3 regions of the Bacillus sp. JZ105 genome follow, and region 3 is predicted to be linked to each of the others. Evidence: a T-box and tRNA genes for the amino acid it is inferred to sense, from the RefSeq annotation. Region 3 holds a T-box; the other regions hold tRNA genes.

What was found. The T-box of region 3 lies ahead of alaS (alanine--tRNA ligase). A T-box ahead of a tRNA ligase gene usually reads a tRNA of that ligase, here a tRNA-Ala.
Region 1: it has a tRNA-Ala gene. The T-box ahead of alaS (alanine--tRNA ligase) is inferred to sense a tRNA for this amino acid. The anticodon was not compared.
Region 2: it has a tRNA-Ala gene. The T-box ahead of alaS (alanine--tRNA ligase) is inferred to sense a tRNA for this amino acid. The anticodon was not compared.

The regions. Positions count from the first base shown of each region.
Region 1 covers NZ_CP096387.1:6,893-16,889, reverse strand. Annotated here, with positions in the region: gene M1D81_RS00070 (D-alanyl-D-alanine carboxypeptidase family protein) at 1-862, opposite strand, end outside; gene guaB (IMP dehydrogenase) at 1,023-2,489, opposite strand; gene M1D81_RS00060 (YaaC family protein) at 2,611-3,579, shown strand; rRNA gene rrf (5S ribosomal RNA) at 3,591-3,706, opposite strand; rRNA gene M1D81_RS00050 (23S ribosomal RNA) at 3,768-6,698, opposite strand; tRNA gene M1D81_RS00045 (tRNA-Ala) at 6,797-6,872, opposite strand; tRNA gene M1D81_RS00040 (tRNA-Ile) at 6,887-6,963, opposite strand; rRNA gene M1D81_RS00035 (16S ribosomal RNA) at 7,059-8,607, opposite strand; gene gyrA (DNA gyrase subunit A) at 9,170-9,997, opposite strand, start outside.
Region 2 covers NZ_CP096387.1:29,297-39,293, forward strand. Annotated here, with positions in the region: gene dnaX (DNA polymerase III subunit gamma/tau) at 1-1,651, shown strand, start outside; gene M1D81_RS00145 (YbaB/EbfC family nucleoid-associated protein) at 1,678-2,001, shown strand; gene recR (recombination protein RecR) at 2,017-2,613, shown strand; gene M1D81_RS00155 (YaaL family protein) at 2,632-2,856, shown strand; gene M1D81_RS00160 (pro-sigmaK processing inhibitor BofA family protein) at 2,923-3,186, shown strand; rRNA gene M1D81_RS00165 (16S ribosomal RNA) at 3,507-5,055, shown strand; tRNA gene M1D81_RS00170 (tRNA-Ile) at 5,151-5,227, shown strand; tRNA gene M1D81_RS00175 (tRNA-Ala) at 5,242-5,317, shown strand; rRNA gene M1D81_RS00180 (23S ribosomal RNA) at 5,416-8,346, shown strand; rRNA gene rrf (5S ribosomal RNA) at 8,408-8,523, shown strand; gene M1D81_RS00190 (sigma factor G inhibitor Gin) at 8,695-8,886, shown strand; gene M1D81_RS00195 (5-bromo-4-chloroindolyl phosphate hydrolysis family protein) at 9,014-9,628, shown strand; gene M1D81_RS00200 (toxic anion resistance protein) at 9,647-9,997, shown strand, end outside.
Region 3 covers NZ_CP096387.1:2,452,265-2,462,261, forward strand. Annotated here, with positions in the region: gene udk (uridine kinase) at 1-181, opposite strand, end outside; gene M1D81_RS12615 (peptidase U32 family protein) at 189-1,457, opposite strand; gene M1D81_RS12620 (peptidase U32 family protein) at 1,478-2,407, opposite strand; gene M1D81_RS12625 (O-methyltransferase) at 2,404-3,069, opposite strand; gene mltG (endolytic transglycosylase MltG) at 3,281-4,363, opposite strand; gene M1D81_RS12635 (hypothetical protein) at 4,428-4,745, opposite strand; gene M1D81_RS12640 (hypothetical protein) at 4,791-4,919, opposite strand; gene M1D81_RS12645 (AMP-binding enzyme) at 4,907-5,131, opposite strand; gene M1D81_RS12650 (DUF1292 domain-containing protein) at 5,234-5,515, opposite strand; gene ruvX (Holliday junction resolvase RuvX) at 5,531-5,947, opposite strand; gene M1D81_RS12660 (IreB family regulatory phosphoprotein) at 5,951-6,217, opposite strand; gene alaS (alanine--tRNA ligase) at 6,307-8,943, opposite strand; T-box leader at 9,023-9,230, opposite strand; gene M1D81_RS12670 (AI-2E family transporter) at 9,275-9,997, opposite strand, start outside.

The DNA of each region.
Region 1 (9,997 bases), 1.3 Mb from region 3:
TACCTTTTGCATTCAAGATAACTGCGATGACACGCATGTCACCTTGTTTTGCTGTACCTGTGAAGCTAGAACCGGCTGAATCTGTAGATCCTGTTTTCAGACCGTCAACACCTTTATATTCCTTCACAAGTCCTTTCAGCATGAAGTTCCAGTTAGGCATGTCCATTTCATCGTCCGTGCCTTCTCTGAACTTTGTTTTCGCAATACTTGCTGTTTCAAGAATTTCTGGATGGTCTTTGATGAGATGCTGTGCAAGCAAAGCCATATCTTTTGCAGATACTTCACTTTCTTCTTCAGGACCTGTACCTTTTGGCTGTTGGCCATGTAAGTCTTTATTTTCCAGACCAGTTGCATTCACGAATTTGTAGTTTGTTAAACCAAGTTCTTTTGCTTTTGCGTTCATTTTTTCAACAAACTTCGATTCTGATCCAGCGATCACTTCTGCTAAACCAATCGCTGCTGCATTTGCCGAATAAATAGCCGTTGCTTGATAAAGTTCTTTTACTGTATACGACCCATCTTTTCTCAAAGGAACGTTGGATAAGCTGCGGTCCTGAGAAATTTCGTATACATAATCATCTGGCGTATACTTTTGATCCCATTTCACTTTTCCTTCAGAAATTGCCTCTAGTAATAGATACTCTGTCATCATTTTTGCCATACTTGCAATAGGCAGTCTTTGATCTGCGTTTTTACTATAAAGAATTTTACCTGTAGAAGCTTCAATAAGGATCGCTGCTTTCGCATTCACACTGAATGGATCTTCAGCTGCTTTTGCTTTGGACATTGGTGTAAATGCTGTAACAATCAATGCCAATGCAAGGATAGAGACCATAAGCTGTTTCAACATCTTGCTGTTCAATCGTCATACCTCCGTATTCATCTTTTTTCGACGTTTTTCATATATATGTAATCCACAAGGGCTTATCTCAACACAACAGTATAAATTTTATCACAATAAAGACAAAAAAAATAGACAGAGTCATAGACCCTGTCAAATGTAATTTGATTGTCACAATTTATCAAGAAATTGTGTAGTTTGGTGATTCTTTTGTAATTTGTACATCATGTGGATGACTCTCACGAAGCCCTGCACCTGTCATACGAATGAACTGTGCTTCTTCTCTAAGAGTGCGTAAATCCTGTGTTCCACAATAACCCATCCCAGAACGAATACCGCCAACTAGTTGATACACTGTATCAACGACTGGCCCTTTGTATGGTGTACGGCCTTCAATACCTTCAGGAACGAATTTTTTATTATCTTCTTGGAAGTAACGATCTTTACTTCCTTTTTCCATTGCAGCGACAGAACCCATACCACGATAAACTTTGAAGCGTCTGCCTTGGAAAATTTCTGTTTCTCCCGGGCTTTCAGATGTACCAGCTAGAAGACTTCCCAGCATAACAGCATGTCCGCCAGATGCTAATGCTTTCACGATATCACCTGAATATTTAATTCCACCATCTGCAATAATAGCTTTACCATGTTTTCTTGCTTCTGTTGCACAGTCATAGATCGCTGTGATTTGGGGTACACCGACACCTGCAACAACACGTGTTGTACAAATAGATCCTGGTCCAATACCGACTTTCACAATATCTGCTCCTGCTTCAAACAATGCTTTTGTTGCTTCAGCTGTTGCAACATTACCAGCAATGATGTTAAGAGAAGGATACGTTTCACGGATTTTCGATACAGTGTTTAGAACACCTTGAGAATGACCGTGTGCTGTATCAATGACAATGACATCCACATTGGCTTCGACTAATTTTTTCACACGTGTCATTGTATCGCCAGTGACACCAACAGCGGCACCCACAATTAAACGGCCATGTGCATCTTTAGAGGAGTTAGGGAATTCAATCACTTTTTCAATATCTTTGATTGTGATGAGACCTTTTAACGTTCCTTCGTCATCTAAAAGAGGTAATTTTTCAATCTTGTATTGCTGTAAGATTTTTTCAGCTTCTTCTAATGTTGTACCAACAGAAGCTGTCACAAGTTCCTCTTTTGTCATCACGTCGCTAATCTTCATTGAATAATCCGAAATAAAACGAAGGTCACGGTTCGTAATAATACCAACAAGCTTTTGGTCTTGTTCGTTATTGACAATCGGCACACCTGAAATACGGTATTTACCCATCAAATGCTCTGCATCAAATACTTGATGCTCTGGTGTTAAGAAGAATGGATTTGTAATAACGCCGCGCTCTGAACGTTTTACTTTATCCACCTGTTCTGCTTGCTGTTCAATGGACATGTTCTTATGAATAATACCAAGACCACCTTGACGTGCCATTGCAATCGCCATTTGTGATTCCGTCACTGTGTCCATTCCCGCACTGATAATTGGAATGTTTAGCTTTAATGTGCTTGTTAGCTCCACTGATAAATCGACATCACGCGGAAGTACTTCAGACTTTGCTGGAACAAGCAAAACATCGTCAAACGTCAAACCTTCTTTTGAAAATTTACTTTCCCACATTAGTAAATCCCCCTCTTTTCGGCAAAATATTATATGTAGATTATCAACTAGCAAACAGCATGTCAAGGAAGCAACAAACAGTTGCAATTTTTAGAAAATATAAAGAGAGTTGAGGAAGAAGATGAAAAGTTCAGGATGGAAGGATTTAAAACGTTTTTACTCGCTCGAAACCTCCCAAAAGTTTCTATTTCAACAATATGAGAAACGGAACATTCAAGATGCAAACCAGCAAGCCTATAAAAACTGTGAACGATTTATTTATTTTCTAAAACATGGCCATACGTTCTATGAACAGGCTGCGATCGCGCCTCTAGAACTTAAACCCATTTTATTGTTTTATGGAATGGCACAACTGCTAAAAGCATGCTTGCTGACAGTTGATCCCCATTATCCTTCTCAAACTTCTGTTTTAGCTCATGGCGTAACATCGAGAAAGAGAAAGAAACAACATTACCGTTTTAGTGAAGATGAGGTAAAAATCCAAAGAAATGGGCTATGTATGCATGTGTTAAAGCATCTATTTCAATTAAATGGTCTTGAAGATGAGCGATTTACGATGATCCATCTCCTGTCTAAAATACCTGAAATGAGTCATATTCTTGAATTTCAAAAGCAGCCCTCGACATTAGTTAAAGTGGAAAAGGCTAACGGAATGATGATTCAAGATCATATTCCATTACTTTATAACATGTCTGCTGAACGCTTTATTGAATACTTTGAGTTCCATACAAGCTGGAAACTCAAACAGAGAGAGGCTAAAAAACTGACGTTTGATGTATTTTTTGAAGAAAACCCAGCACTTGCTACTCATCTTCATTATGATTTAGAAATGGATCAATGGTTTATACCGTCAACACGAGATGCTTTTCTAGGCATTCCTGAGATCATCAGCCATTACTTATTGATGTATAACCTTAGTATGATTGCCCGCTACGAAACAGAATGGTGGTACGAGCTGCTGTCTCAATACATTAGCGATGATTACGTCATGATTGAACGCTACATGGAGATTGCAGAAGAGAAGTTCCCAGCTTACATCATGATGCTGTTAGAAGAAAAAACAAAAAAGACCAGTTCCGACTGGAACTGATCCTTATAGAAGCTTGGCGGCGTCCTACTCTCACAGGGGGAAACCCCCAACTACCATCGGCGCTGAAGAGCTTAACTTCCGTGTTCGGTATGGGAACGGGTGTGACCTCTTCGCTATCGCCACCAAACCTGATGGAGAGAATGTTCTCTCAAAACTAGATAACAATGTTCATGCTTCACATTAGAATATAGGTTAAGTCCTCGATCTATTAGTATCTGTCAGCTCCACGTGTCACCACGCTTCCACCTCAGACCTATCAACCTGATCATCTTTCAGGGATCTTACTTCCTTGCGGAATGGGAAATCTCATCTTGAGGGGGGCTTCATGCTTAGATGCTTTCAGCACTTATCCCGTCCGCACATAGCTACCCAGCGATGCCCTTGGCAGAACAACTGGTACACCAGCGGTGCGTCCATCCCGGTCCTCTCGTACTAAGGACAGCTCCTCTCAAATTTCCTGCGCCCGCGACGGATAGGGACCGAACTGTCTCACGACGTTCTGAACCCAGCTCGCGTACCGCTTTAATGGGCGAACAGCCCAACCCTTGGGACCGACTACAGCCCCAGGATGCGATGAGCCGACATCGAGGTGCCAAACCTCCCCGTCGATGTGGACTCTTGGGGGAGATAAGCCTGTTATCCCCGGGGTAGCTTTTATCCGTTGAGCGATGGCCCTTCCATGCGGAACCACCGGATCACTAAGCCCGACTTTCGTCCCTGCTCGACTTGTAGGTCTCGCAGTCAAGCTCCCTTGTGCCTTTACACTCTGCGAATGATTTCCAACCATTCTGAGGGAACCTTTGGGCGCCTCCGTTACATTTTAGGAGGCGACCGCCCCAGTCAAACTGCCCACCTGACACTGTCTCCCTGCCCGATAAGGGCAGCGGGTTAGAAGGTCAATACAGCCAGGGTAGTATCCCACCGATGCCTCCACCGAAGCTAGCGCTCCGGTTTCCAAGGCTCCTACCTATCCTGTACAAGCTGTACCAACATTCAATATCAGGCTGCAGTAAAGCTCCACGGGGTCTTTCCGTCCTGTCGCGGGTAACCTGCATCTTCACAGGTACTATAATTTCACCGAGTCTCTCGTTGAGACAGTGCCCAGATCGTTGCGCCTTTCGTGCGGGTCGGAACTTACCCGACAAGGAATTTCGCTACCTTAGGACCGTTATAGTTACGGCCGCCGTTTACTGGGGCTTCAATTCGCACCTTCGCTTACGCTAAGCGCTCCTCTTAACCTTCCAGCACCGGGCAGGCGTCAGCCCCTATACTTCGCCTTACGGCTTCGCAGAGACCTGTGTTTTTGCTAAACAGTCGCCTGGGCCTATTCACTGCGGCTTCTCGGGGCTTTAACACCCTAAGAAGCACCCCTTCTCCCGAAGTTACGGGGTCATTTTGCCGAGTTCCTTAACGAGAGTTCTCTCGATCACCTTAGGATTCTCTCCTCGCCTACCTGTGTCGGTTTGCGGTACGGGCACCTCTCACCTCGCTAGAGGCTTTTCTTGGCAGTGTGGAATCAGGAACTTCGCTACTAAATTTCGCTCGCCATCACAGCTCAGCCTTTATGGGAAACGGATTTGCCTATTTCCCAGCCTAACTGCTTGGACGCGGATATCCAATACCGCGCTTACCCTATCCTCCTGCGTCCCCCCATTGCTCAAATGGTGAGGAGGTGGTACAGGAATATCAACCTGTTGTCCATCGCCTACGCCTTTCGGCCTCGGCTTAGGTCCCGACTAACCCTGAGCGGACGAGCCTTCCTCAGGAAACCTTAGGCATTCGGTGGACGGGATTCTCACCCGTCTTTCGCTACTCATACCGGCATTCTCACTTCTAAGCGCTCCACCAGTCCTTCCGGTCTGGCTTCACAGCCCTTAGAACGCTCTCCTACCACTGTTCGCAAGAACAGTCCGCAGCTTCGGTGATACGTTTAGCCCCGGTACATTTTCGGCGCAGAGTCACTCGACCAGTGAGCTATTACGCACTCTTTAAATGGTGGCTGCTTCTAAGCCAACATCCTGGTTGTCTAAGCAACTCCACATCCTTTTCCACTTAACGTATACTTTGGGACCTTAGCTGGCGGTCTGGGCTGTTTCCCTTTCGACTACGGATCTTATCACTCGCAGTCTGACTCCCAAGGATAAGTCATCGGCATTCGGAGTTTGACTGAATTCGGTAACCCGGTAGGGGCCCCTAGTCCAATCAGTGCTCTACCTCCGAGACTCTTACCTTGAGGCTAGCCCTAAAGCTATTTCGGAGAGAACCAGCTATCTCCAGGTTCGATTGGCATTTCACCCCTACCCACACCTCATCCCCGCACTTTTCAACGTGCGTGGGTTCGGGCCTCCATTCAGTGTTACCTGAACTTCACCCTGGACATGGGTAGATCACCTGGTTTCGGGTCTACGACCACGTACTCATGCGCCCTATTCAGACTCGCTTTCGCTGCGGCTCCGCATCTTCTGCTTAACCTTGCACGGGATCGTAACTCGCCGGTTCATTCTACAAAAGGCACGCCATCACCCGTTAACGGGCTCTGACTACTTGTAGGCACACGGTTTCAGGATCTATTTCACTCCCCTTCCGGGGTGCTTTTCACCTTTCCCTCACGGTACTGGTTCACTATCGGTCACTAGGGAGTATTTAGCCTTGGGAGATGGTCCTCCCGGATTCCGACGGAATTTCACGTGTTCCGCCGTACTCAGGATCCACTCTGGAGAGAATGACATTTCAGTTACAGGGCTGTTACCTTCTTTGGCGGGCCTTTCCAGACCTCTTCGCTTATATCATTCCTTTGTAACTCCGTATAGAGTGTCCTACAACCCCAAGAGGCAAGCCTCTTGGTTTGGGCTGTTCCCGTTTCGCTCGCCGCTACTCAGGGAATCGCATTTGCTTTCTCTTCCTCCGGGTACTTAGATGTTTCAGTTCCCCGGGTATGCCTTCTCATACTCTATGTATTCAAGTATGGATACTACTCCATTACGAGCAGTGGGTTTCCCCATTCGGAAATCTCCGGATCAAAGCTTGCTTACAGCTCCCCGAAGCATATCGGTGTTCGTCCCGTCCTTCATCGGCTCCTAGTGCCAAGGCATCCACCGTGCGCCCTTTCTAACTTAACCATTTCTTACTTTAGAAAGAATCACTATGTGTGATGAACTTTGCATTGCATTCAATGTGAATGTATTACTTATTGTTATCTAGTTTTCAAAGAACACGTTGGTGGAGCCTAGCGGGATCGAACCGCTGACCTCCTGCGTGCAAGGCAGGCGCTCTCCCAGCTGAGCTAAGGCCCCGATTTAATAGAAGATGGTGGGCCTGAGTGGACTCGAACCACCGACCTCACGCTTATCAGGCGTGCGCTCTAACCAGCTGAGCTACAGGCCCATCTTTCATATCGAAGATATGATGTTGTAGGATCTTTTGCAAGTTCCTTCAAAACTAAACAAGACGAAAACGCACGCTGCTCCATATATCCTTAGAAAGGAGGTGATCCAGCCGCACCTTCCGATACGGCTACCTTGTTACGACTTCACCCCAATCATCTGCCCCACCTTCGGCGGCTGGCTCCATAAAGGTTACCTCACCGACTTCGGGTGTTGCAAACTCTCGTGGTGTGACGGGCGGTGTGTACAAGGCCCGGGAACGTATTCACCGCGGCATGCTGATCCGCGATTACTAGCGATTCCAGCTTCACGCAGTCGAGTTGCAGACTGCGATCCGAACTGAGAACAGATTTATGGGATTGGCTAAACCTTGCGGTCTTGCAACCCTTTGTTCTGTCCATTGTAGCACGTGTGTAGCCCAGGTCATAAGGGGCATGATGATTTGACGTCATCCCCACCTTCCTCCGGTTTGTCACCGGCAGTCACCTTAGAGTGCCCAACTGAATGCTGGCAACTAAGATCAAGGGTTGCGCTCGTTGCGGGACTTAACCCAACATCTCACGACACGAGCTGACGACAACCATGCACCACCTGTCACTCTGTCCCCGAAGGGAAAGCCCTATCTCTAGGGTTGTCAGAGGATGTCAAGACCTGGTAAGGTTCTTCGCGTTGCTTCGAATTAAACCACATGCTCCACCGCTTGTGCGGGCCCCCGTCAATTCCTTTGAGTTTCAGTCTTGCGACCGTACTCCCCAGGCGGAGTGCTTAATGCGTTAGCTGCAGCACTAAGGGGCGGAAACCCCCTAACACTTAGCACTCATCGTTTACGGCGTGGACTACCAGGGTATCTAATCCTGTTCGCTCCCCACGCTTTCGCTCCTCAGCGTCAGTTACAGACCAGAGAGTCGCCTTCGCCACTGGTGTTCCTCCACATCTCTACGCATTTCACCGCTACACGTGGAATTCCACTCTCCTCTTCTGCACTCAAGTTTCCCAGTTTCCAATGACCCTCCCCGGTTGAGCCGGGGGCTTTCACATCAGACTTAAGAAACCGCCTGCGAGCCCTTTACGCCCAATAATTCCGGACAACGCTTGCCACCTACGTATTACCGCGGCTGCTGGCACGTAGTTAGCCGTGGCTTTCTGGTTAGGTACCGTCAAGGTGCGAGCAGTTACTCTCGCACTTGTTCTTCCCTAACAACAGAGCTTTACGATCCGAAAACCTTCATCACTCACGCGGCGTTGCTCCGTCAGACTTTCGTCCATTGCGGAAGATTCCCTACTGCTGCCTCCCGTAGGAGTCTGGGCCGTGTCTCAGTCCCAGTGTGGCCGATCACCCTCTCAGGTCGGCTACGCATCGTCGCCTTGGTGAGCCATTACCCCACCAACTAGCTAATGCGCCGCGGGTCCATCTGTAAGTGACAGCCGAAACCGTCTTTCATCCTTGAACCATGCGGTTCAAGGAACTATCCGGTATTAGCTCCGGTTTCCCGGAGTTATCCCAGTCTTACAGGCAGGTTACCCACGTGTTACTCACCCGTCCGCCGCTAACATCCGGGAGCAAGCTCCCTTCTGTCCGCTCGACTTGCATGTATTAGGCACGCCGCCAGCGTTCGTCCTGAGCCAGGATCAAACTCTCCGAAAAAGTACAAAACCGAAGTTTTGTTTTTCGTCAGCGTTTGACTGACTACCTATGAAGTATCATAGGATTTTTTTATAAAAACTCGAATTAACAGGTACGTTTTGTCTTGTTTAGTTTTCAAAGAACTTGTGTGTCACTCTCTCAAAGCGACCACTTAAATATATCATATATCTCTATCAACAGTCAACATTTTTCTTGAAAAACATTTTATTTTTTTAAGAAGTTTCCACTGTAAAAGAGATAAAAAATAGAGCCTCTTTTTGCTCCTTTGAAAGATTAACACATATCTATGAAAAAAGCATTATAAATTTCAAAAAAACTCATGTTTTTTTAGAAAAAAATAAAGCCGGTGAAGAACCGGCTTCAGATTGTTGACAAAGGGCTATAATGATCTTTATTTTAGCTCTTTGTCTTCTTTTCAGCGTGATAGAAAACCTTTGCAGTCTAGGAAGGACGGCTACTTTTGCGGAGCGAATTTGACATTCGTGAGCACCAGCGCGCAGGACTGACAAAGAATGCGAGGGTTTGTCTACACGCAGAAGCCGGTGAAGAACCGGCTTTATTTTTACTCAGATTGCTCTTGATCTGACTCTATCGTTTCTGCGTTTTTTTCACTATTCTCTTCATCATCTTCTTGTGATTGTTCAACTAATGCCACTGTAGCGACATGTTCGTCATCACCTAGACGAATCAGGCGGACACCTTGAGTGACTCGACCTGTTGTTGAAATGTCTGAAACGGCCATACGAATGATCACGCCGCTCCCTGTAATAATCATCAAGTCCTCTTCAGCATTCGTCGCCTTCACTGCGACAAGCGGACCATTGTTGTCACTGATTTTACATGTTTTAAGACCTTTACCGCCCCGACTTTGAACACGATATTCTTTTTCAGGTGTTAACTTACCATACCCTTTTTCGGTGACGATCAATACGTTTGCATCTGGCTCAAGGATTTCCATCCCAACGACGATGTCATCTTCAGAAAGCGTAATTCCTTTCACGCCAGCTGCCGTACGCCCCATTTCACGAACATCTGTCTCGTCGAAACGAATCAGCATACCTTTTTTCGTTCCAATGATGATTTGTTTTTCTCCATTGGTTAAACGGACAGCCATCAGTTCATCTTCGTCACGAAGACTTAATGCGATAAGTCCATTGTTTCGAATGTTGGCAAACTGAGACAATGATGTTCGTTTTGATACACCATGTCTTGTTGTAAAGAAGAGATACGAATCTTCATCAAATTCGCTTACTGGAATAATGGCATTAATCCACTCTCCCTTTTCTACTTCAAGCAGGTTAATAATCGGAATCCCTTTCGCTGTCCGTCCGAATTCAGGAATCTCATATCCCTTCGCACGATAAACCTTCCCTTTATTAGAGAAGAAGAG
Region 2 (9,997 bases), 1.4 Mb from region 3:
AGAACACATCACAAAAACGTTGCAAAATGCCCTTTTGCAGAAAAAGTTTTCTCATGCTTACTTATTTTCAGGTCCTAGAGGAACAGGTAAAACAAGTGCTGCCAAAATCTTTGCTAAGGCAGTGAACTGTGAAAAGTCACCTGTTAGTGAGCCGTGTAATGAATGTGATGCCTGTAAAGGGATTACAAACGGTTCAATTTCAGACGTGATTGAAATAGATGCTGCCTCGAATAACGGGGTAGATGAAATCCGGGATATACGTGATAAAGTGAAATTTGCTCCTTCGGCGGTTACATATAAGGTTTATATTATAGATGAAGTACATATGCTCTCTATCGGTGCATTTAATGCTCTCCTTAAAACGCTGGAAGAACCGCCTGCTCATTGTATCTTTATTTTGGCTACCACAGAGCCCCATAAGATTCCTCTTACCATCATATCTCGTTGTCAGCGATTTGATTTTAAACGAATCACGACTAAAGATATTGTTGGAAGAATGGAGAAAATTGTAGATGCAGAAGGCCTTGACGTACAGGAGGGTTCGCTCGAGATTATTGCTAGTGCAGCTGATGGCGGTATGCGTGATGCACTAAGCCTCTTGGATCAAGCGATCTCATTTAGTGGTGAACAATTGACAATTGACGATGCGCTGCTCATTACAGGTGCTGTATCTCAGCATTTCATTAGTCAGCTTGCTGAAGCAATTTTTGATCAAAATATTGCCACAGCGTTAGATACATTAAATGAATTGCTTCAGCAGGGGAAAGATGCTGCTAAATTAATAGAGGATATGATTTTTTACTTTAGAGATATGCTGCTTTATAAAACGGCACCAGATCTCGAGGGGGTACTTGAAAAGGTAAAGGTCGACGAAAGTTTCGTGGCGCTGTCAGATCGTGTGACACCTCAGTTTCTGTATGAAACAATTGAAGTCCTGAATAAAAGCCACCAAGAAATGAAATGGACGAATCATCCAAGGATTTTCTTTGAGGTAGCTGTTGTAAAGCTGTGTCAGTCAACAGCAGGATTGACACAAGGTCATGCTGAAGCTGATTTAACGGCGCTAACAGATAAAATAAACCGGCTGGAACAGGAATTGTCAAGGCTAAGAACCGAAGGTGTACCAATGTCTCCATCTCATAGCCCTCAAGAAAAAAGGGAAGCGCCTCGACCACAAACAAGTAACAAAAATGGCTATCGTGCTCCTGTCGGCCGAATTCATGAGATTCTAAAAGAAGCGAAACGGCCTGAGTTAGAAAAAATTAAAGGCAAATGGGGAGAGCTCCTTGCCCAGTTGAAACAGCAGAATAAGGTGTCTCACGCTGCGTTATTAACGGACAGTGAGCCAGTTGCGGCTGCTTCGCATGCCTTTGTTTTAAAATTCAAATTTGAAATACATTGTAAAATGGTTGCTGAAGATAAAAGCGGTGTTCGGACCAATCTTGAACAACTGCTAGAGTCTATGTTAGGAAAAAGAGTGGAATTAGTTGGCGTTCCTGACGCTCAATGGGGTAAAATAAGAGAAGAATTTTTAAGAGATCATCAGCCGGATGAACAAGCAGATGGTCAGGGAACTTCTACTGAAGAGGATCCATTGATTGCGGAAGCAAAAAAATTAGTAGGAACTGATTTAATTGAAATTAAAGATTAATAAAAATGAAAGAGAGTGGTGTTCATATGCGCGGTGGAATGGGAAATATGCAAAAAATGATGAAACAAATGCAAAAAATGCAAAAGGATATGGCGAAGGCTCAAGAAGAGCTTGCAGAAAAAGTTCTTGAAGGTACAGCTGGTGGCGGTATGGTCACTGTCAAAGTAAATGGACAAAAAGAAGTCGTTGATGTAGCAATTAATGAAGAAGTTGTTGATCCAGAAGATATCGATATGCTTCAAGATCTTGTACTTGCTGCGACAAACGATGCATTGAAAAAAGTCGATGAGCTAACGAATGAAACGATGGGTCAATTCACAAAAGGAATGAACATGCCAGGTTTATTCTAGGAGGAATAACTGAAGATGCAATATCCTGAACCAATATCAAAGCTGATTGACAGCTTTATGAAATTGCCAGGAATCGGACCGAAAACTGCGGTCCGTCTGGCTTTTTTTGTTCTTAGTATGCAGGAAGATGTCGTACTAGATTTTGCGAAGGCGCTTGTAAATGCAAAGCGTAATTTAACTTATTGTTCGGTATGCGGTCATATCACAGACCAAGATCCTTGCTATATTTGTGAAGATACAAGAAGAGATCAATCTGTTATCTGTGTAGTGCAGGATCCAAAAGATGTAATCGCAATGGAAAAAATGAAAGAATACAACGGCTTATATCATGTGCTTCATGGTGCCATTTCGCCAATGGACGGAATTGGCCCAGAGGATATTAAAATTCCTGACCTATTAAAAAGATTGCAAGACGATCAAGTGACAGAGGTGATCCTTGCAACCAATCCAAACATTGAAGGAGAAGCAACAGCCATGTATATCTCCAGATTGTTAAAACCATCAGGAATTAAACTCTCTCGCATTGCTCACGGACTTCCAGTAGGCGGGGATTTAGAGTATGCGGATGAAGTTACACTGTCTAAGGCTCTAGAAGGCAGACGTGAGATGTAGGAAGGAGAAGTACGGTACATGGGTTTTCTTCGCAGAAAATCAATTCGAAAAGAATTCGATGAGAAATTAATTCAACAGCTTTTTAAGCAAAAGGAAGAATGGAACAGACAAAAAAAGCTTGTCGCAAATAGCGTTGAGCCTTCACCGGACATTCTATTCGAATTAAAGCTTGCTCAAGCGAAGTACTTTTTCTATCTGAGAGAAGCGAAAAAGAGGAATTTACGTTTAAACAACTGGAAATAGCAGGTCTATTATACATAGTCCTCTCATATGCTTGTACTATTCATATGAAGAGGAGATGAGAGGATTATGGAACCTGTTATTGTGATCGGGTCAATTTTGCTAGCTGTGCTATTGTTGTTTATGTCAGGTGTGCAGGCGAATCCATTCAAATGGTTAGGGCTTATCGGAGTGAAGTTTATAGCAGGCGCTCTTTTTTTATTTTGCCTCAACCTATTTGGCGAGAGTCTAGGATTACATGTCTCTATTAACCCTGTAACGAGTGGAATTAGTGGTTTATTGGGTATTCCGGGCGTAGCAGCTTTAATCGTTATTGAAAAGTTTATTATTTAATGAAAAATATTATTGACTTTGATTCGATAGGGTGGTAAATTAATATACGTCGCTGATGACGAAGAAACGAAAAAACATAACAACAAAAAAGTTGTTGACACTAACAACTTGGATGTGATAAGATGTTCTAGTCGCTTCTGAAGCGGTAAACAAGTTCTTTGAAAACTAAACAAGACAAAACGTACCTGTTAATTCGAGTTTTTTATAAAAAAATCCTATGATACTTCATAGGTAGTCAGTCAAACTGGCGAGGCAGGAAATGATCACATGCTAAGTTCGCTACATCGTGTAGCAACGCATGTGTGATATGCATCCTGCATACCTCGGAGAGTTTGATCCTGGCTCAGGACGAACGCTGGCGGCGTGCCTAATACATGCAAGTCGAGCGGACAGAAGGGAGCTTGCTCCCGGATGTTAGCGGCGGACGGGTGAGTAACACGTGGGTAACCTGCCTGTAAGACTGGGATAACTCCGGGAAACCGGAGCTAATACCGGATAGTTCCTTGAACCGCATGGTTCAAGGATGAAAGACGGTTTCGGCTGTCACTTACAGATGGACCCGCGGCGCATTAGCTAGTTGGTGGGGTAATGGCTCACCAAGGCGACGATGCGTAGCCGACCTGAGAGGGTGATCGGCCACACTGGGACTGAGACACGGCCCAGACTCCTACGGGAGGCAGCAGTAGGGAATCTTCCGCAATGGACGAAAGTCTGACGGAGCAACGCCGCGTGAGTGATGAAGGTTTTCGGATCGTAAAGCTCTGTTGTTAGGGAAGAACAAGTGCGAGAGTAACTGCTCGCGCCTTGACGGTACCTAACCAGAAAGCCACGGCTAACTACGTGCCAGCAGCCGCGGTAATACGTAGGTGGCAAGCGTTGTCCGGAATTATTGGGCGTAAAGGGCTCGCAGGCGGTTTCTTAAGTCTGATGTGAAAGCCCCCGGCTCAACCGGGGAGGGTCATTGGAAACTGGGAAACTTGAGTGCAGAAGAGGAGAGTGGAATTCCACGTGTAGCGGTGAAATGCGTAGAGATGTGGAGGAACACCAGTGGCGAAGGCGACTCTCTGGTCTGTAACTGACGCTGAGGAGCGAAAGCGTGGGGAGCGAACAGGATTAGATACCCTGGTAGTCCACGCCGTAAACGATGAGTGCTAAGTGTTAGGGGGTTTCCGCCCCTTAGTGCTGCAGCTAACGCATTAAGCACTCCGCCTGGGGAGTACGGTCGCAAGACTGAAACTCAAAGGAATTGACGGGGGCCCGCACAAGCGGTGGAGCATGTGGTTTAATTCGAAGCAACGCGAAGAACCTTACCAGGTCTTGACATCCTCTGACAACCCTAGAGATAGGGCTTTCCCTTCGGGGACAGAGTGACAGGTGGTGCATGGTTGTCGTCAGCTCGTGTCGTGAGATGTTGGGTTAAGTCCCGCAACGAGCGCAACCCTTGATCTTAGTTGCCAGCATTCAGTTGGGCACTCTAAGGTGACTGCCGGTGACAAACCGGAGGAAGGTGGGGATGACGTCAAATCATCATGCCCCTTATGACCTGGGCTACACACGTGCTACAATGGACAGAACAAAGGGCTGCAAGACCGCAAGGTTTAGCCAATCCCATAAATCTGTTCTCAGTTCGGATCGCAGTCTGCAACTCGACTGCGTGAAGCTGGAATCGCTAGTAATCGCGGATCAGCATGCCGCGGTGAATACGTTCCCGGGCCTTGTACACACCGCCCGTCACACCACGAGAGTTTGCAACACCCGAAGTCGGTGAGGTAACCTTTATGGAGCCAGCCGCCGAAGGTGGGGCAGATGATTGGGGTGAAGTCGTAACAAGGTAGCCGTATCGGAAGGTGCGGCTGGATCACCTCCTTTCTAAGGATATATGGAGCAGCGTGCGTTTTCGTCTTGTTTAGTTTTGAAGGAACTTGCAAAAGATCCTACAACATCATATCTTCGATATGAAAGATGGGCCTGTAGCTCAGCTGGTTAGAGCGCACGCCTGATAAGCGTGAGGTCGGTGGTTCGAGTCCACTCAGGCCCACCATCTTCTATTAAATCGGGGCCTTAGCTCAGCTGGGAGAGCGCCTGCCTTGCACGCAGGAGGTCAGCGGTTCGATCCCGCTAGGCTCCACCAACGTGTTCTTTGAAAACTAGATAACAATAAGTAATACATTCACATTGAATGCAATGCAAAGTTCATCACACATAGTGATTCTTTCTAAAGTAAGAAATGGTTAAGTTAGAAAGGGCGCACGGTGGATGCCTTGGCACTAGGAGCCGATGAAGGACGGGACGAACACCGATATGCTTCGGGGAGCTGTAAGCAAGCTTTGATCCGGAGATTTCCGAATGGGGAAACCCACTGCTCGTAATGGAGTAGTATCCATACTTGAATACATAGAGTATGAGAAGGCATACCCGGGGAACTGAAACATCTAAGTACCCGGAGGAAGAGAAAGCAAATGCGATTCCCTGAGTAGCGGCGAGCGAAACGGGAACAGCCCAAACCAAGAGGCTTGCCTCTTGGGGTTGTAGGACACTCTATACGGAGTTACAAAGGAATGATATAAGCGAAGAGGTCTGGAAAGGCCCGCCAAAGAAGGTAACAGCCCTGTAACTGAAATATTATTCTCTCCAGAGTGGATCCTGAGTACGGCGGAACACGTGAAATTCCGTCGGAATCCGGGAGGACCATCTCCCAAGGCTAAATACTCCCTAGTGACCGATAGTGAACCAGTACCGTGAGGGAAAGGTGAAAAGCACCCCGGAAGGGGAGTGAAATAGATCCTGAAACCGTGTGCCTACAAGTAGTCAAAGCCCGTTAACGGGTGATGGCGTGCCTTTTGTAGAATGAACCGGCGAGTTACGATCCCGTGCAAGGTTAAGCAGAAGATGCGGAGCCGCAGCGAAAGCGAGTCTGAATAGGGCGCATGAGTACGTGGTCGTAGACCCGAAACCAGGTGATCTACCCATGTCCAGGGTGAAGTTCAGGTAACACTGAATGGAGGCCCGAACCCACGCACGTTGAAAAGTGCGGGGATGAGGTGTGGGTAGGGGTGAAATGCCAATCGAACCTGGAGATAGCTGGTTCTCTCCGAAATAGCTTTAGGGCTAGCCTCAAGGTAAGAGTCTCGGAGGTAGAGCACTGATTGGACTAGGGGCCCCTACCGGGTTACCGAATTCAGTCAAACTCCGAATGCCGATGACTTATCCTTGGGAGTCAGACTGCGAGTGATAAGATCCGTAGTCGAAAGGGAAACAGCCCAGACCGCCAGCTAAGGTCCCAAAGTATACGTTAAGTGGAAAAGGATGTGGAGTTGCTTAGACAACCAGGATGTTGGCTTAGAAGCAGCCACCATTTAAAGAGTGCGTAATAGCTCACTGGTCGAGTGACTCTGCGCCGAAAATGTACCGGGGCTAAACGTATCACCGAAGCTGCGGACTGTTCTTACGAACAGTGGTAGGAGAGCGTTCTAAGGGCTGTGAAGCCAGACCGGAAGGACTGGTGGAGCGCTTAGAAGTGAGAATGCCGGTATGAGTAGCGAAAGACGGGTGAGAATCCCGTCCACCGAATGCCTAAGGTTTCCTGAGGAAGGCTCGTCCGCTCAGGGTTAGTCGGGACCTAAGCCGAGGCCGAAAGGCGTAGGCGATGGACAACAGGTTGATATTCCTGTACCACCTCCTCACCATTTGAGCAATGGGGGGACGCAGGAGGATAGGGTAAGCGCGGTATTGGATATCCGCGTCCAAGCAGTTAGGCTGGGAAATAGGCAAATCCGTTTCCCGTAAAGGCTGAGCTGTGATGGCGAGCGAAATTTAGTAGCGAAGTTCCTGATTCCACACTGCCAAGAAAAGCCTCTAGCGAGGTGAGAGGTGCCCGTACCGCAAACCGACACAGGTAGGCGAGGAGAGAATCCTAAGGTGATCGAGAGAACTCTCGTTAAGGAACTCGGCAAAATGACCCCGTAACTTCGGGAGAAGGGGTGCTTCTTAGGGTGTTAAAGCCCCGAGAAGCCGCAGTGAATAGGCCCAGGCGACTGTTTAGCAAAAACACAGGTCTCTGCGAAGCCGTAAGGCGAAGTATAGGGGCTGACGCCTGCCCGGTGCTGGAAGGTTAAGAGGAGCGCTTAGCGTAAGCGAAGGTGCGAATTGAAGCCCCAGTAAACGGCGGCCGTAACTATAACGGTCCTAAGGTAGCGAAATTCCTTGTCGGGTAAGTTCCGACCCGCACGAAAGGCGCAACGATCTGGGCACTGTCTCAACGAGAGACTCGGTGAAATTATAGTACCTGTGAAGATGCAGGTTACCCGCGACAGGACGGAAAGACCCCGTGGAGCTTTACTGCAGCCTGATATTGAATGTTGGTACAGCTTGTACAGGATAGGTAGGAGCCTTGGAAACCGGAGCGCTAGCTTCGGTGGAGGCATCGGTGGGATACTACCCTGGCTGTATTGACCTTCTAACCCGCTGCCCTTATCGGGCAGGGAGACAGTGTCAGGTGGGCAGTTTGACTGGGGCGGTCGCCTCCTAAAATGTAACGGAGGCGCCCAAAGGTTCCCTCAGAATGGTTGGAAATCATTCGCAGAGTGTAAAGGCACAAGGGAGCTTGACTGCGAGACCTACAAGTCGAGCAGGGACGAAAGTCGGGCTTAGTGATCCGGTGGTTCCGCATGGAAGGGCCATCGCTCAACGGATAAAAGCTACCCCGGGGATAACAGGCTTATCTCCCCCAAGAGTCCACATCGACGGGGAGGTTTGGCACCTCGATGTCGGCTCATCGCATCCTGGGGCTGTAGTCGGTCCCAAGGGTTGGGCTGTTCGCCCATTAAAGCGGTACGCGAGCTGGGTTCAGAACGTCGTGAGACAGTTCGGTCCCTATCCGTCGCGGGCGCAGGAAATTTGAGAGGAGCTGTCCTTAGTACGAGAGGACCGGGATGGACGCACCGCTGGTGTACCAGTTGTTCTGCCAAGGGCATCGCTGGGTAGCTATGTGCGGACGGGATAAGTGCTGAAAGCATCTAAGCATGAAGCCCCCCTCAAGATGAGATTTCCCATTCCGCAAGGAAGTAAGATCCCTGAAAGATGATCAGGTTGATAGGTCTGAGGTGGAAGCGTGGTGACACGTGGAGCTGACAGATACTAATAGATCGAGGACTTAACCTATATTCTAATGTGAAGCATGAACATTGTTATCTAGTTTTGAGAGAACATTCTCTCCATCAGGTTTGGTGGCGATAGCGAAGAGGTCACACCCGTTCCCATACCGAACACGGAAGTTAAGCTCTTCAGCGCCGATGGTAGTTGGGGGTTTCCCCCTGTGAGAGTAGGACGCCGCCAAGCTTCTATAAGGATCAGTTCCAGTCGGAACTGGTCTTTTTTGTTTTTTAAGAAAAGGAACAAACACTCGATCTGACATGGATACATATACTAAACTACCATCTAAAACATTCTTAATTTTGTATACAATTGAAAGCGCTAGGGCATACTGAAGCTATAAGTGGAGGTGTCACAATGAGCAAAAAAGAGCGAGAAGCGATTTGTTTGATTTGTGAAGAGAAAAAAACAAAGGGAATTTATTTATATCATCAGTTTTTGTGCCGAGAATGTGAGAGAAAGTTAATTTCTACATCGACCTCGGATCCTAGCTATGCCGATTATGTTAGAAAGCTTAAAAATCTTCATACGCCGCCTTTGTATTCATAGACCATTAGATGGTCTTTTTTTTGAGCTATGAAGGATTGGGCCTGTTTTTTGGAACTTAGTTTGGACATCATCCGTAATTAATAATAAGATAAACAGAGAGCCTGATTATTCATAGGAGTCGATGAACATGAAATCAATCTTTTATACATTTATATGGGCCATCCTCTCTACTTTTTTTTCGCTTGTGATTTTAACCGTCAGTATTGGGGTTTTCCATCATCATGCTGGATTATCGATACTGTATGCGATGATGGGGTGGGGCGTGATGTTTGCAGGGAGCAGATGGGTTGCTTTCCAGTTGTTTTTAAAGAAACACGGACTGTCTCGTAGTGATTATGTATATATCAAACAGCATTTAAAAGAAGCAGGACAAAAGCTCGTACGTTTAAAGAAGGCTTTATTTGCTGTGAAGAACGTACAGACGATCAAACATAATTATGAAATTCTCCGACTTGCACGACGAATCTATACGATTACAAAAAAAGAGCCGACCCGATTTTATGATGCACAGCGTTTTTATTTCGAAAGCTTGGATTCTGTCGTTGAACTAACTGAAAAATATGCACTATTGTATAACCAGCCTGATCGCAGTCATGAGCTGGAAATGACACTAAGTCAAACTCGAGTGACGCTGACAGAACTGCAAAAGCAATTGACGAATGATTTGCAGCAAGTATTAGGAAGAGACATAGAAGCCCTTCATATTGAGCTTGAAGTAGCAGATAAAATGATAAAGAAATAATGAAAGGAGTCAAACGCAATGAAACCAGAAGATCACATCACATCATCATCTGCTTCCACTACAGATCTTCAGTTTCGGGTGTTTGATACCTTATCCGATGAGGAGAAACAAGAAGCCATACAGCGTGCTGAGCAGATCCCTGACAATCCGCAAAAGCTGCTTTTCTATGGTACACGTGTTCAGGAACGATTACTGGAACAATCACAACAAATGATGAAATATGTGGAGAAAAAAGATATCGATCAAATAGGAGACGTGCTTGAGGCCTTTTTGCACCAGCTGCATGTAGTAGAACCGGAGGACTTACTGCCAAAGAAGCAGGGCTTTTTTTCGAAGTTATTTCGGCGGGAGAAGCGTTCTACTCAGGAA
Region 3 (9,997 bases):
GATCATAGTTCGTGAGCAGGCGCTCTTCAAATGGCATATGACTTTGATTTTTGTAATATAAGTCTTGCTGAAGCATGAGGATGGAATGTCCTTTAAATTTTTCATAGATTGAATTGGTGACGCTCGTTTTACCCGAACCCGAGCCGCCAGCAATACCAATGACAACTGGTTTACTCCTCATGTGGCTGTTATTTCCCCTTTCTCATCATGTTGCTAGGGTATACTTTTTGATCAAGCTTGAATTTGACGATTTGCAGCGGATGACGAGCGGCATCTAGTTCATTTCCTTTTTCATCCCAAATCGTCTCAATTTTGCATGTGAAATTCTCAATTTCTGGTCCGAAGAATTCGACTTCGTCGCCTTGCTTAAAGAAGTTACGCTGCTGCAATGTCACGATTTGTTCTTTTTCATCATAATGAAGAACAAGACCTGCGAAATCAAATGTCGTTTTCTTCCCATGGATGCCAAACATTTGTTCATCCGTTCCTGGTACGCCTTCGAAAAAGGCTGGTGCTGTGTCACGGTTTGCGCATTTATCTAATTCATCTAACCATTCCTGCTGAATGACAAAATTGTCTGGGTCAGCACAATACGCATCAATGACTTTGCGATATACACTTACAACAGTGGCAACATAATGAATGGATTTCATCCGTCCTTCGATTTTTAAGCTGTCAATTCCCATTTCGATCATTTGAGGAATGGATTCAATAAGCTTCAAATCTTTTGGACTCATTGCAAATGGCGCATCTTCCTCGCCAAATAAAGGCGCTTCCTCAGAACCTTCTAGTTTATAAAGATCATAATCCCAGCGGCAGGACTGGCAGCAGCCTCCGCGGTTAGAATCTCTTGCCGTCATATGGTTACTGAGCACGCAGCGGCCAGAGTATGCGATACACATCGCACCGTGAATGAATGTTTCGATTTCAATATCGACCTTTTCTTTCATTTCTCTAATTTCTAACGCACTAGTTTCACGTGCGAGCACCACACGCTCAAGCCCTTCTTCCTTCCAAAACTGAACAGCTTTCCAATTTGAAAGAGACTGCTGTGTGCTTAAATGGACTTCAAGTTTCGGTGCAACACGTTTACATGTTTCAATGATCAGTGGATCAGCTACGATAATGCCTGCTACTCCAGCGCCTTCAATCCCTTGAAGGTATTCCTCCAGCCCGTCCATGTTTTCATTGTGGGCGAAGATATTTGTTGTCACATAAATGCGTGCGCCATATTTGTTTGCAAATGCGACACCTTCTGCCATTTCTTCAATTGAAAAGTTATCTGCATTTGAGCGAAGTCCAAATTCTTTCCCGCCAATAAAGACAGCGTCAGCTCCGTAATGTACAGCAATTTTCAGTTTTTCCAAGTTTCCTGCGGGTGCAAGCAGTTCTGGTTTTTTTGTAATGACACGTTTCCCATCAATCATTTCAGAAATACCATCTTTCAATAATGCCATTTCCTCTGCCTCCTCTTATCTTAATAAACCGTTTCTTTAAAGAAGAACCCTGTATCAATCGAGCGATTCACTGGCTGAATCTCTTCAATCCGCTTCACCCAGTCATCTTTCTGATCTTCATACGCGTCTTTGTCAGTCGTTAGTAAATCAATTGCTTTTCTATAAAATGATGTCACCTCTGTCATATAAGAAAGTGACTTTAAAATTCCGTCAATTTTAAATGAGTCAATGCCTGCGTCAACAAACTCTTCTAATTCGTCAATCATACACACATCATTTGGACTCATAATATGTGTTCCGTTTGCATCCTCGAAAATAGGATATTTGTTTTGACGCTCTTGGTCATGCAGGAATAGCCCTTCCTCCATGTTTCTGCCTACGACATCCATTTGTTTGCCTTGGTATTCAAAGTAGTTGCCGATGAGTGTACGTTTCGATTGAAACATACATGTCATGCCATGGACTTGAATTTCAATCTCCACTTCAGCATTTTCTTTGATGTCGATCACACTGTCCATATTCAGCTCTTTTGCAAGAACAGCACGGGATGCGCCTTTTCTGCCCCAGTAGTTACAAGTGTAATAGTTTGTCCCAGTCGTTTCTGTACTCCAGTGAAGATTCAGGTTCACTCCTGTTTCCTTTGCTGCCATGATCACGGCTGGGTCTCCAAAGACGACGCCGTCCACGCTTAATGAATCGAGAAAGGTTAAATAATCTCCAAGCAGCTGCACGCGGTCATTATGAAAAATCGCATTCATCGCTACATACACTTTTTTGTGATGGGCATGTGCAAGCAGAGCCGTTTGTTTCACATCTTCTCTTGAAAACTCACCTGCAAGACGAATACCGTATGTTTGTTCGCCTATTAAGAATGCATCAGCTCCTGCCTCAATTAATGGCAGTACGTCTGACACGCTGCTTGGCGTCACAAGCAATTCTGGTTTCTTCATGATTGGTCACCTCTTTTTGTACTAATGGCGATCCCGTCTCCAACTGGAATAATACACGTTTGGAAATCAGGGTTTGACATGAGCCATTGATTGTATCGATCAATTTTTCCAATTAATTGTTTTTTTCGTTTATCTTCAATTTCTTCTTCATAATTCGTTGCCACTAAGCCTTTGAATAAGACATTGTCTGTGATAATCATTCCGTCGTGAGCAAGCATCGGTTCAAACAATTCAAAGAAACGCTTGTACTGCCCTTTTGCGGCATCAATAAAGATCACATCATAGGGCGCCATCGTTTGGACCGTTTTAGCCGATTCCATCGCATCACCAAAAAACACGTGTATTCTTTCTTTTAACTTTAATTCCTCAATGTTCCGCGTTGCTTCTTCATAGCGTTTTGCATTTCGCTCAATCGTATAAATCTCAGCGTCTGGAAGAGCTGTTGCCATTCGAATAGCGGAATAGCCAATCGCTGTCCCAACCTCAAGAATTTTCTTCGGCTGTTTCATCGAAAGCAGCTGCAGTAAAAGCTCAATGCTCACCTTTTCCATAATTGGCACATGATGCTCTTTTGCATAGATCTCTAATTGAGCGATTGCATCAGGACTTGGGTGAATTAAATGTTCAATATAATCATTTATTCGATCATCTTCGATAGTCATTATCTGTCTAGCTCCTTCATGACCTGAAAAAGAAGAGTCCTGCCTATTGCAGCTCTCTTTCTCGTCAATCTTTCGTTCATCTAAGTAAAAACAACCCGATATATTTTACCACAAAGAAGTGGCAATTGCGAACCTATAAAAAGGAGTTTCCAACGAAAAAAACTGCAGGCAATCTCGTATTGTCTACAGTCTTTTTCGATTCACTTGTCCATTAATTGCTGCCTGTGATGTATTTCGCTTTTGCTTTATTATGCTCATTTAACGTTTTCGTAAATACGACTTCTCCATTTTTCTTCGCAAGGAAGTAAATGTAATCCGTTTTCTCTGGATGCAATGCGGCTTTCCAAGAGGATTCACCAGCATTTGCAATAGGTCCAGGCGGCAGCCCTTTGTTGTTATACGTGTTATAAGGAGATTTCACTTTTAGGTCTTTGTAATACACGCGGGATTTATGCTCACCAAGTGCATAAAGAACGGTTGGGTCAGTTTGAAGCGGCATGTGCTTTTTCAACCGGTTATAAAATACACTTGAGATTTTTGCCCGATCTGTCTTTTCTGTTGCTTCCATTTCAATCAGTGATGCCATCGTTAACACATCATGTATGGACATGTTTCTCTTTTTCATGTCTTTTTCATACGTCTTCACGTATTGATCTGTTTGTTTAATCATCGTTTCAATGATCGTTTCGAGCGATTCATCCTCACGATAAAATGGATACGTAGCAGGGAATAAATAACCCTCCAACGGGTGTTTCACCTGTTTTCCATTCACCTGTGAAGTCACGGTTTTCGGATATTTTTTCATTACCGTTTGAATAAAAGCAGGATCATCCAGCTTCGCTTCAACTTCCTTCGCTGAAAAATTCGTCTGATTTGCAATAATGGCTGCAATATCAGACAGCTGTCTTCCCTCTGGAATCACAAGCTGAAAGGCGTAATCTGTCCCGCCAGATGTCAGCTTTTTGATCAGCGTGTCTGCGTCCATTGTTTGTTTTAAATGGAAATATCCCGCTTTAAAGCCGGACGCCTTTTTGTATTTTGCATAATAAGTGAAAATCGTGTCATTCGAAATGAGCCCATTTTCTTTTAAAATGCCCGCAATTTCGCGGACAGATGTCCCATTTGGAATATGAATATTAATGGCTTGTTTACTTTTTTGATCGACCGGTCCGAGTGCTGATTTAACATAAAAAAAGCCTGATAATGCTGCAATGATGATGACAGCAAGGACAGATAACAGGACGATCCCCATTTTTCTTTTAAAAAATGGTCGTTTCTTTTGTTCTGAAAACATGCATGGCCCTCCTCACATCTAGCTTTTATAGTACATCATTCGACGGAGTTCGGCAATTCCTTGCTCACGCATGTCGTGACAAAACTTGCCACAAAACGGCTAAACCAACGCCGCCACCGCTTCCAATAGCAGCCATGACACAGCTTCCATTCGGTAAGGCGTGCGCTTCATAACATAATCTCACCATCATAGCAGCTCCTGATGCGCTGTATGGATGCCCAAGGCAAAGTGCACCGCCTCTTCTATTGATCCGGTCATATGGTATCCCCAGCGTCCGGGCAATAAGTGCAGCTTTCAGCGCAAACGCTTCATTGATTTCAAATAACGCCACTTCTTCTGCCTTGATGTTCTCTTGATGTAAAAGTTTCTTGATCGCATCAATTGGTGAAGCAGCTGGAAAATGAGGATGTGGGCAAAGCCTGTATTTTTACCGGGAAAAGGAACTGTGACCGCCCCGAATAAGGGGAGCGGCTAATTGCTCTGGGCGAGAATTTTTCAGCATCCCATTTTTGTCACCGAAGGGTGTTCGTTTTGCTTGTACGATCACTGCTTGCATGACAATTGCTCCTCCGCCCACTTTTTCATGCTCGCGCGGGCTATTTTTCCGCCGGATGTTTCAATCATTTGATCAATCACAAGCCATTTTTTTGGTACCTTGTAGGCCGCCAGCTTTTCTTTAACAGCTTGTCGAACCGCCTTTATTTGCGGCACTTGCTCCGGTATGGCAACAGGGATTTCACCCCAATATGGGTCAGGAACGCCAACCACACATTATGTCAACATAAAATGAAATTAAGTTAACATAGTGATCGTAAAAAAAGACCTGTGAAGAAAGATCAAGAAGATCTGTTCACAGGCCTTTTATTTGTTCTATTCTTCGTCTTCTTGATCTAAGAACGTATTTAACGTTTCTTCAATCATGTCCCACTCTTCATCCGTTTCAATCGGCTCTAGCTCGCCATCTTCACCGTCTTCGTTCGGTGTAAAGCTTGATGCATGAATTTCAATTTCCTCATTGTCTTGTTCAGAAATTGGGTAGTAAAGGACATAAGATTTGTTAAAATGGTCGCTTTCAAAAGTAAATAGTACTTCGCAAAGCTGTTCATTTCCATTATCATCAACGATTGTAATTTGCTTTTCTCCGTGTTCCATTTGATTCACCTCATTTTAATTTAAGCTGTCTAAATACCCTTGCAGGATCATGACAGCCGCCATTTTATCAATGACTTTTTTACGCTTTTGTCTGCTCACATCTGCAGAGATGAGCATTTTTTCCGCTGCCATTGTTGACAGACGCTCGTCCCAAAGCACAACAGGAACATTGTACGTGTTTTCTAGCACTTTCGCAAATGATTGGCTGGCTTCGCCTCTAGGACCGACCGTACCGTTCATATTTTTTGGAAAGCCAAGTACAATTTTATCCGCTCCGTATTCCGCTATGATCTCAGACAGGCGGCTGAGACCAAAGTCTCCGCCTGCTTCATCAATTTTAATTGTTTCAATCCCTTGCGCTGTCCATCCCATTTCATCACTGATCGCAACACCAAGGGTTTTCGTGCCTAAATCTAAGCCCAAAATTCTCATGTTTTACGCCTCTTTATGTGTCTCTAAGTACGATTTAACCAATTCCTCAATTAATTCGTCTCGTTCTAGTTTACGAATTAGGTTGCGTGCATCCTGATGTCTTGGAATATAAGCAGGGTCGCCTGACAGCAAGTATCCGACAATTTGATTGATCGGGTTGTATCCTTTTTCTTGGAGTGCGTCATGAACTGTAATGAGCACTTCATTCACATTGGTTTCAGCTGAATCATCAGAGAAGTTAAACTTCATTGTCTTATCAAATGAACTCACTGCTTCTTGCACCTCTCTTCCAACATTCTACTAGCAAGCTTTTTTCTAACCGCTCATCTAATACCATTATTCTACACTACATTGCCTGATTATAAAACGGATTTGACAGATTCTTCGACAGTTGCCAGTGCTTCTTCAAGCTTTTCTGGTTGTTTTCCGCCTGCTTGTGCCATGTCTGGACGTCCGCCTCCGCCTCCGCCGCAGATTTCAGCTGCCTGCTTCACTAGCTTCCCTGCATGCAGACCTTTTTCGATCACATCTTTTGTAACTCCTGCTGAAATGTTTACTTTTCCGTTTTGAACGGCTCCCAGGACGATGACAGCTGATCCTAATTTAGCTTTTAAATCATCAACCATTGTTCTTAAATGGTTCATGTCTTTAGCATTTACTTTTTCAGTTAATACTTTCACTCCGCCAACTTCTGTCACTTTCTCTAAAATAGAGCCAGCTTCTGCTTGGCTTAATTTCGCAAGGAGAGATTCGTTTTCTCTTTGAGCCTCTTTTAAATCTGCCTGTAATGAAGCAATCCGTTTTGGTACATCCTTCGTATTTGACTTCAGCTCACTTGCTGCCTGTTCTAAAATCGCCAGCTGGTCATTTAATTCTTCATAAGCGCCTTTACCAGTCACAGCTTCAATACGGCGTGTTCCAGCACCAATACCCGACTCAGATGCAATTTTAAACAAACCGATTTCCGCAGTGTTTTGCACGTGACAGCCGCCGCATAGCTCGATGCTGTAATCGCCCACTTGGACAACACGGACAATATCGCCATACTTCTCGCCAAAGAGCGCCATTGCACCCATTTCTTTTGCTTCAGCAATTGGTTTCAGATCAATGGCAACAGAGATACCTTCCCAAATTTTTTCGTTGACGATTTTTTCAATTTGAGACAATTCTTCTTTCGTCACTTGTCCAAAGTGAGAGAAATCAAAGCGAAGTCTGTTTTCATTTACCAATGAACCTGCTTGGTTTACGTGGCTTCCTAATACATCTTTTAGCGCCTGATGCAGAAGATGTGTCGCTGTATGGTTTTTGACAATGCCTTTTCGAAGAGCTGATTCCACTTCTGCAGTGACCTCGAGACCTTTTTGAGCCGTACCGCTTACGACGACTCCTTCATGAACATGCTGACCGTTTGGCGCTTTTTTCACATCTTTGATCTCAATGATGGCTTCTGCACTTTTTAGTGTTCCTTTATCCGCTACTTGTCCGCCGCTTTCCGCATAGAAAGGTGTTTCATCTAACAAGATTTGCACCGTGTCTCCTTCATGTGCTTCAGAGACAATTTCACCATTTTGAAGCAATTCGACAATGCGAGTTTCCGCAGTTAAATTTTCGTAGCCAACAAAGGTACTTTCCACTTTAATATCGCCTAAAGCGCCGCCTTGAACCTGCATACTGCCGACATCTTGTCTCGCATTTCTTGCCCGTTCACGCTGCTTCTCCATTTCCGCTTGAAAGCCTTCTCGATCAACTGTCATGTTTTCATCTTCTGCGTATTCTTCTGTCAGTTCGACAGGGAATCCATACGTGTCATACAGCTTAAATACATCTTCACCTGAAATTTGTGAGCTGCCTTTGTCTCTTTCTTTTTTGATCACTTCTGACAAAATAGCTAACCCTTCGTTCAGTGTTTCGTGGAAACGTTCTTCTTCGTTTTTGATGACTTTTGCAATAAATTCTTCTTTTGCTTGTACATCTGGGTAGAAATCCTTCATGATCTCAGCAACAACTGGCACTAGGTCATACATAAACGGACGGTGGATATGGATCGTTTTTGCATAACGCACAGCGCGGCGCAGCAAACGTCTTAATACATATCCGCGGCCTTCATTGGAAGGAAGCGCACCGTCACTTACAGCAAAAGCAACTGTCCGGATATGGTCAGCAATGACTTTAAATGCTGTATCTTTTTCCTTCGCCAAACCATAGCTTTCTCCAGAAATGGTTTCGACTGCACGAATAATCGGCATGAAAAGGTCTGTATCGAAGTTCGTTGGCACATTTTGAATGACAGATACCATTCGTTCAAGACCCATCCCTGTATCAATGTTTTTCTTCGGCAGTGGGGTGTATGATCCATCTGGATTATGGTTGAATTCAGAGAACACGAGATTCCATACTTCTAAATAACGTTCGTTTTCCCCGCCTGGATATAATTCTGGATCGTTCATATCGTTACCGTAAGATTCACCGCGGTCATAGAAAATTTCTGTATTCGGTCCGCTTGGGCCCTCGCCAATATCCCAGAAGTTGCCTTCAAGACGGATAATACGTTCTTCAGGCACACCAATTTTATCTCTCCAAAGGATATATGCTTCTTCGTCCTCTGGGTGGACTGTCACAGATAACAAATTCGGATCAAAGCCAATCCACTCTTCACTAGTGAGGAATTCCCACGCCCATTCAATGGCCTCTTCTTTAAAATAATCACCAATAGAAAAGTTGCCAAGCATTTCAAAGAACGTGTGATGACGTGCTGTTTTCCCTACATTTTCAATATCATTCGTACGAATCGATTTTTGCGCGTTGCAAATACGCGGATTGTCAGGTATAACGCGGCCATCAAAGTATTTTTTTAATGTTGCCACCCCACTGTTGATCCATAAAAGTGTCGGATCGTCATGCGGTACAAGTGACGCACTCGGTTCTACAGCATGTCCTTTTTCTTTAAAAAAGTCTAAAAACATTTGACGTACTTGAGCTGAAGTTAAAGTTTTCATTCAAAAATCCTCCCTTTTCATTCTTCAATCTCCACACAAACGAAAAACATCCCGCCCTATGCAAGCACAAAACGACTTACACAGGGACGAGATGTTCTCGCGGTACCACCCTGATTATAGACACATTCGTCTATCACCTTCACATCCGATAACGCCGGAAGAGAGCGGCAGTGTTTATCTGCACTCGGGACTAGCTTCCGTTAAAGGTCTGATAAGGCTTTTCTCAGCAAATAAAGCCTCTCTCTGCAACAGCTTTTTAACGTACTCGGGTCCGTCATTGAATTTCAATATGTATGAATCGAAATTATTATAGACAACTCGGCTCATCTTGTCAATGAGCGCTTCGTCTCATCAGGATATATTGCACAATGATCACCCTGATAATCGCAGCTGCTGGTACGGCTAAAATCATCCCAATTAAGCCAAACAGCTCCCCTCCTGCAAGCAAGACAAGCATAATGACGACAGGATGCATATGAAGACTTCTCCCTACAATGATCGGGCTGAGAACATTGCTCTCTAAAAATTGCAGCACCGCTACTGTGATCAATACGATGATGACCGATTTCACTGAGATGGTAAACGCAATAAAGATGGCAGGAACTGCGCCAATTATCGGTCCAAAATACGGAATCACGTTCGTTGCTCCTATCAGCATGCCAAGAACGAGCGGATACGGGATATGAAAAAGCCAGAGCACTATGGCTGCTGCACCCCCGATTAAAGAACAGACAAGCAGCTGCCCTCGAATATAATCACCAAGCGATTCATCCACTGCTTTGACAAAGGCATGCCCCCTCTTCCTAAATGACGGCGGCGTTAAATACCATGCCGCCCGCTTCATCGTACTCATGTCTTTTACCATATAAAAAACAAGAAAAGGGATGAGTGCTGCAACTAAAGCGTAATCAAATAAAACCTTACAGCTAAGAATCATCCGCTCAGCGCTGTTGGCTGCATATGTCTCTGATTGAACAATAAAGCGGTCCAAGCGGTCATGAAGTCCGTCGGGCCAGTGGCTCGTATGACGATGAATATGTGATAAAGCGCCATT